Regions from separate parts of the Variovorax sp. GW531-E2 genome, predicted to be linked through region 2. Evidence: riboswitches for the same ligand, from Rfam matches in the RefSeq annotation. Region 2 holds a riboswitch; the other holds the start of a gene.
What was found. A riboswitch is a leader RNA that binds a small molecule or an ion and turns the genes downstream of it on or off. The one in region 2 is predicted to bind cobalamin.
Positions count from the first base shown of each region.

Region 1: it holds a riboswitch for cobalamin, as region 2 does, so the genes downstream of both, AC07XP_RS01170 (TonB-dependent receptor) here and AC07XP_RS11030 (TonB-dependent receptor domain-containing protein) in region 2, are expected to answer to the same signal.

Region 1 is NZ_JBWKXQ010000001.1:289,663-293,062, forward strand. It holds gene AC07XP_RS01155 (EI24 domain-containing protein) at 1-594, shown strand, start outside; gene AC07XP_RS01160 (hypothetical protein) at 564-971, opposite strand; gene AC07XP_RS01165 (hypothetical protein) at 1,121-1,342, shown strand; cobalamin riboswitch at 1,424-1,706, shown strand; gene AC07XP_RS01170 (TonB-dependent receptor) at 1,997-3,400, shown strand, end outside.
Region 2 is NZ_JBWKXQ010000013.1:102,856-106,255, reverse strand. It holds gene AC07XP_RS11030 (TonB-dependent receptor domain-containing protein) at 1-1,287, opposite strand, end outside; cobalamin riboswitch at 1,360-1,599, opposite strand; gene AC07XP_RS11025 (hypothetical protein) at 1,733-1,960, shown strand; gene AC07XP_RS11020 (cell division protein ZapA) at 1,957-2,292, shown strand; gene AC07XP_RS11015 (sulfite exporter TauE/SafE family protein) at 2,585-3,400, shown strand, end outside.

The sequences.
Region 1 (3,400 bases), on a different contig from region 2:
ATCGCCCCTGCGCTGGCGATGTTGCTGCTCTATGCGGCGCTGCTCACGGTCGTGGTGCTGGTGGTGATGTACGTCGGCGTCATCGTCGCCACCATCCGGCTGGCGTTGCGCTGGGTGGTGTTGGGCCCGGTGCGCGAGCGCGTGCAGGCGCGTTACCCGGCGCTGCTGCAGTCACGGCCCGAGTCCTCGGGCTTGCTGGTCGGCGTGCGCGGATGGCTGGGGCCCTGGCTGGGCGCGAGCCTGGGGATGCTGCTGTGCCTGCTGGTGCCGGTGATCAACGGCGTGCTGCTGTTCCTGCTGCTCGCCTACCTCAACGTGCGCTTCCTGCTGGCGCCCGCGCTCGCCGGCATCGCGAACGGCGAGGAGCGCATGCAGGTCGTGCGTCGCCAGCGCGGTGCGATGGTGGCGTTCGGCGTTCTGATCCTGCTGCTGGCGCTCGTGCCGGTGGTGAATCTACTGCTGCCCGCCTTGCTGGGCGCAGGCACCTGCCACCTCGGCTGCCGAGGTATGGAGGCACAGCGCCGGGCTGACACCGACGCCTTGACCGACGCTTCGGCCAGCGCTCAAAGGTCCTCGATCACCAGCGTGCGATAACGCTCGGCGATCGAGTAGGGCACGGTACGCACCAGTTCCATCACGCGCTCGGCGATGGCGCCGTCCTTGGTGCGGATCAGCAGGCCCGTGTGGCCTTCGTGGGCCAGCTGGATGAAGGCGCGCACCGTGTCGCCGTCGGTGCCGGCGGAGGGCAGGGGGCTGTGCGAGGCATGCACGGTCGGCGCGATTTCCGCCAGGACGGTTTCGGCCGGTATCAGGTAGACCTCGTCGCCGCTCACGATGCCTTTCGCGATCAGCCCGTGGCCGATGCGGCTGGCGTCTTCGACGCTCGGAAACATCACCAGGGAGTAACCGGTCGGGTAGAACGCGCCACCGAAGGCGGCGCGCATGTTGGGTTCAAGCGTGAAATGTTTCATGCTGACTCCTTGTTCTGATGCAACTCCCCACCCCTAACATTAGGCCGCGCGGCGTCCATGCACTGTAGGAGAAGCCCTAGTACTGACAACCGCGCCAGCCCCTTGCCCGTTCAAAGGCGGGTTCATTCCCTGTTTCATTTCTGACCGTCATGCCTTCGCCGAGAGACATCGCACTCACCGTCCACGAACTGGAAGAAGGGGAGTTCTACTGGGTGCTGATGGAGGCCGTGGACGGCTCGCCCGGCGACTCCACCCATGTGTACGTGCCGCTCGAAGCCGCCCACGAGCCCTACGCCACGTATTCGAACGCGCTGGTGGCCGGCGTGGCGGTGCTGCGGCGGCTGTTCGGGCCCGACGGCAAACCCGTCTGACGGGGCCCGCAAGGGCGCCGCCGCAGGGCGCTCCCTATAATCCCGGCGGTTGGAAACATTGGTTCACACCGGTGTCGTCCAACACCCCACGGTTCGAAGGTGCCCTGCACGACCAGTCACAGGATTGGCGGCGGGGTTAAACGGGAAGCAGGTGCGAGGCGTCGTTTTTTCGAACGACCCTTCCATTCCTGCGCTGCCCCCGCAACGGTCAGCGGACATCGACACCCTCAGGCCCCGGCGATCTTTCGCTGGGGCAGCCACTGCGCTTCGGCGTGGGAAGGCGAGGGCTTCGGCGCCGAGGTGCATGCATTGCACCCCGACGCACTCCGCGAGCCCGGATACCGGCCTTCGCAACCGCCTTCGGATGCTGCGGGAGTGCGTGTCCGGGCCTGCCGCTTTTCCCTCGCGCGAAACGGCACCGCCCCTCGTCTCTTCTCCCTTGGCGTCCGCGATCGGTCAGGAGCCTGCGGGGACGCAGGCTGGAGGAGAAGTCGGATGAATCGCATTGCATCGCCGCCGCGCGATCGCTCGGGCCCGCCCCTGCAACGGGCGCGCCTTTCGGGTCTTTCAGGTCTTTCGCTGGGGCTTGGCCTCGCTTGCGGGCCCGCCCTGGCCCAATCGGGCGACACAACCGGTCGCCCCAGCCTCACGCCCGTGCAGGTCGAAGCCAGCCGCCACACGCCGCTGGCCCTGGACGAACCCACGCAGACCGGCAGCCGCCTGGGCCTCACGCCACTCGAAACGCCGGCCAGCATCGAGGTGCTCACCGGCGACGCGATCCGCGCGCGCGGCGACGTGTCGGTGGTCGAGGCCGCGAGCCGCGCCACCGGCATCACGGGCTCGCCCGCGCCGGGCAATGGCGGCTCGTCGCTGTCGGCGCGCGGCTTCAACGGCCACGGCTCGGTGATGCAGTTGTACGACGGCACGCGCCTGTATGTGGGCGCGGGCACCGTCACCTTCCCGTTCGACACCTGGTCGACCGACCGCATCGAGGTGCTGCGCGGCGCCGCCTCGGTGATGTTCGGCGAGGGCGCCATCGGCGGCGCGATCAACGTGGTGCCCAAGAAGCCCACGCGCGGCCCGATCCGCAACGAGGCGCTCGTGAGCGGGGGCTCCGACGCCACGCGCCAGGTCGCCTTCGGCAGCGGCGGGGCGATCAACGACATGCTGTCGTACCGCTTCGACATCAGCCACCGCAGGACCGACGGCTTCATGCGGCGCGGCGAGGCCGAGAGCCTGGCGGTGGGCGGCGCGGTGCGGCTCGATGTGTCGCCGCGGCTGCAGTTCACGCTCTCGCACGACGAGGGCCGCCAGACGCCGCAGCGCTACTTCGGCGTGCCGCTCATCAACGGCCGCGTGAGCAGCCTGAACCGCGAACAGAACTACAACCTCGACGACGCCGAGGTCAAGTACCGCGACCGCTGGACCCGCCTCGATGCGCAGTGGACGCCCAACGACGCCGTCACCGTGCGCAACCAGCTCTATCGCCTGGACAGCAAGCGCCACTGGCGCGACAGCGAAACCTACACCTACAGCGCCACCACGAACCGCGTGACGCGCGGCGACTACCTGGAGATCGGCCACGACCAGGAACAGATCGGCAACCGCACCGACGCCACCTTCAAGCACGCGCTGTTCGGCCTGAAGAACCAGGTGCTGGTGGGCTTCGATGTGAACCGCATCGACTTCCTGAATTCGAGCGACACGCCCTACGGCGGGCGCTCGGTGGTCGATGCCTTCGTCTTCAACCCCGGCACCTACGCTTCGCCCACTCCCTACCTGCCGCGCTACAAGACCAAGACCCGCACCTACGCCTTCTTCGCCGAAGATAAGCTGGCCTTCAACGAGCACTGGTCGGTGGTCGGCAGCCTGCGCTGGGACCACGCGAAGATCGTGCGCACCGATCCGCAGAACCGCGCCCCGCGCCTGGACAAGACCTTCGAGTACGCCACGGGCCGCCTGGGCGTGGTCTACGCGCCCGACGCCGCGCAGTCGTTCTATGCGCAGGTGGCGCGCGCAGCCGATCCGCTCACCGGGCTCATCAGCACCTCGACCACG
Region 2 (3,400 bases):
GCCGTAGGCGGCGCTGCCGGTGGTCTTGCCGCCGAACTCGCTGTCGTCGTCGTGGCGCACGTGCAGCTGCAGCGAGTGCGGGCCCTTCACGTAGCCGTAGCCCAATGCGGCGGCGTTCTGCGAGCGGTCGCGCGAGAACAGCTTGGCCGAGGTGGTCGGCGCGTTTTCGAGCGCGTCCTCGCGGCGCTCGAGCGTGGCGGTCACCAGGTGCGCGCCGAAGCGGAATTCGTTCTGGAACAGGTAGCCGCGCAGGCGGGTCTCGGTGCGATAGAACGAGGGCTGGGTCTTGTAGACGGTCTGCGAATCGGTCACCTGCAGGCGGGTGCTGTAGATGTCGTTCCACTTGGCCGACCAGGTCAGGCCGGCGGTGCGCAGTTCGTTGGTCGACACGTCGTTGCGGAAGGTGATCGGCGGCCTGGTGCGAAAGCTCACCGACGGGTCGTAGGCCGCCTCGGTGTTGCTGGTGAGCAAGGTGGCGTCGATGCGCTGGTCGGGCGTGATCTGGAAACCCAGCTTCAGGTTGCCCGAGGTGCTGCGGTAGCCATCGCGGTCGGGGTTGGTGAAGCCGTCCTTCGAGGGCGTGCGCTTGGCGATCGGCTGGATGTTGAAGCCCTTGCTTTCCTCGTGCGCCACGCCGAACGAGTAGTCGAGCAGGCCCGACTTGCCGCTCACGCCGCCTTCGATCCGGCGCAGGCCGTGGCTGCCGAAGCCGATGCCGGCGTAGGGCGACACGCCCTCCTCGCCGCGCTTGGTGAAGAGCTGGATCACGCCGCCCACGGCGTCCGAGCCGTACACCGCGGCGGCCGGGCCGCGCAGCACTTCGATGCGGTCGATCTGCGCGAGCGGAATGCCTTCCCAACCGGCGCCGCCGGTCGATTGCGAATCGATGCGCACGCCATCGAGGTAGACCGCAGTGAAGCGCGATTCGGCGCCGCGGATGAACACGCTGGTGGCGTTGCCCACGCCGCCGCTGCGCGAGATCTCCATGCCCGGCAGGCGCGCCAGCACGTCGGCCACGCCGGTGGCGCCGCTGCGTTCGATGGTCTTGCGGTCGACGATGGAGACATCGCCCACCAGGTCCGACAGCGCCTGCGGCGTGCGGTTGGCGGTGACGACGGTCTCGTCGAGCGTGCCAGGTGCTGCCGCTGCAACTTGCGCCTGCGCGGCCAGCGGCACCAGGGCCAGGCCGCCGAAGGCCGAGGCCAGGGCGATCGTCAGCGGCAGGCACGCGGGACGGTTGCGGCGCACGCTGGCGCGGCCGCTGAAGAGGGAAACACAGGAAATCATGGGGTGAACCGAACGAACTTCTATGCCCTGGCCGGCTTCCCCGCCGGCGCCATGGGCGTCATGGCTGCCGATGCGGCAGCCGCCTTGTTGGCCGGTATCCGGGCTGGCAGATCGACCCTTTGCCGCCTTCCCAGGCACCTGTTTCAGGGCGCCCAGTGGCTGGATGGAAAGGGGTGACGCGTTGCGGCGTCGTCTGCTTGACCGTTGCGGGGGCAGCGCAGGCGGCTTCGGCCCCGGGGGGCGTCCACTCCTGCTTCCCGTTGAACTGCGCCGTGCGAACCACGCCGCGAGCACCAACGGGCGAGATTTTAGGCCCACGGGGCGGACGCACCACACCGGGTTTGATCGCAGGCGGCGCAGGCCCCAGAATCTCGGCCACGTCCGGTGCGCGCCCCGCGCGGTGCGCCGGATGTTCCGAATTCCCGGGAAACTACAATCGCCAACCATGCCCGCCTCCAGCCCCATCGACCAGATCGCCGAGCGTGTGGAACGCCTGCTCGTGCGTCACGAAGAGGTGCAGCGCACCAACGCGCTGCTGCAGGAACAGGTCGATGCGCTCACGCGTGAACGCGACGGCCTGAAGTCGCGGCTCGCCGCGGCCCGCACCCGCCTCGATGCCCTGCTCGAACGGCTGCCGGCCGAACCCCCTTCCGAAGATTCCCATCACGCATGAAGCAGATTGAAGTACAGATCATGGGCCAGAGCTATTTGCTCGGCTGTCCCGACGGCGGCGAAGCGCAACTGCGCGAGGCCGTCGACCGCGTGGACGCGGCCATGTGCAAGATCCGCGACGCAGGCAAGGTGAAGGCACGCGACCGCATCGCCGTGCTCGCCTCGCTGAACCTGGCTTTCGATCTCGCGGCCCAGCAGGCCGCTGCTGCCGCCGCACCGGCCCCCGTCGCGGCCAGCAGCACGGAAGAAACCGCCACCGACACCGACCCGAAGGCCGCCCAGCTCATTCAGAGACTCGATCAGGCCCTGGCAGGCGATGGACATTTGCTCTGAGGGCACGCGGCCCGGCACATCCGGGGCGTAAAATCCGTTTTGTCTGCAGACGTGTCGGGCTTAATATTTCCTTGTTCCAATGCTCTCCGGAGCCGGGCTTGGTACATCGCTTGACGGGCGTGATCATCTCGCGTCAGATGAACCCGAAGTCCTGCTGCCCTCGCCCACCTGAACCCTGGTTCAGGATGCGGGTCCGGCACACCATCTGCAGACACCTTTTCCCGCCACGGCCCCCTGCTTCACCGCACGGGGCCGTTGCTTTTTCAGCCGCTCGTTCTTTCCCCATCCTCCCGTGAACCTCGCTGCCCTGCTCGACCCGCTCCTGATCGCCGAACTCGCCGCGCTCGGCCTGGGCACCGGTTTCCTCGCCGGCCTGCTGGGCATCGGCGGCGGCATGCTGATGGTGCCGTTCATCACGATCATCATGGGCCAGCGCGGCGTGCCGGCCGACCTGGCGGTGAAGATGGCGATCGCGACCTCGATGGCGACGATCATCTTCACGTCGGTGTCCAGCGTGCGCGCGCACCACAAGCGCGGCGCGGTGCGCTGGGACATCGTGCAGCGCCTGGCCCCCGGCATCGTCATCGGCAGCCTTGCGGGCAGCCTGGGCGTGTTCGCGCTGCTCAAGGGCACGGCGCTGGCCATCTTCTTCGCGCTGTTCGTGGGCTTCTCGGCCACGCAGATGTTCCTCGACAAGAAGCCCAAGCCCACGCGCCAGATGCCCGGCACCGGCGGCCAGCTCGCGGCGGGCGGCACCATCGGCTTCATCTCGGGCCTGGTGGGCGCGGGCGGCGGCTTCATCAGCGTGCCGTTCATGACGTGGTGCAACGTGGCGATCCACAACGCGGTGGCGACCAGTGCGGCGCTGGGCTTTCCCATTGCGGTGGCCAACGTGCTGGGCTATGTGCTCAGCGGGCAGTCGGTGCAGGGCCTGCCGGCCGGCGCCTTCGGCTACATCTGGCTGCCCGCGCTCGTGGTGATCGCGGCCTGCAGCGTGTTCACCGCGCCGCTGGGCGCCAGGGCCGCGCACAGCCTGCCGGTGAAGAAGCTCAAGCGCGTGTTCGCGAGCATCCTCTACCTGCTGGCCGCCTACATGCTCTGGAAGGGC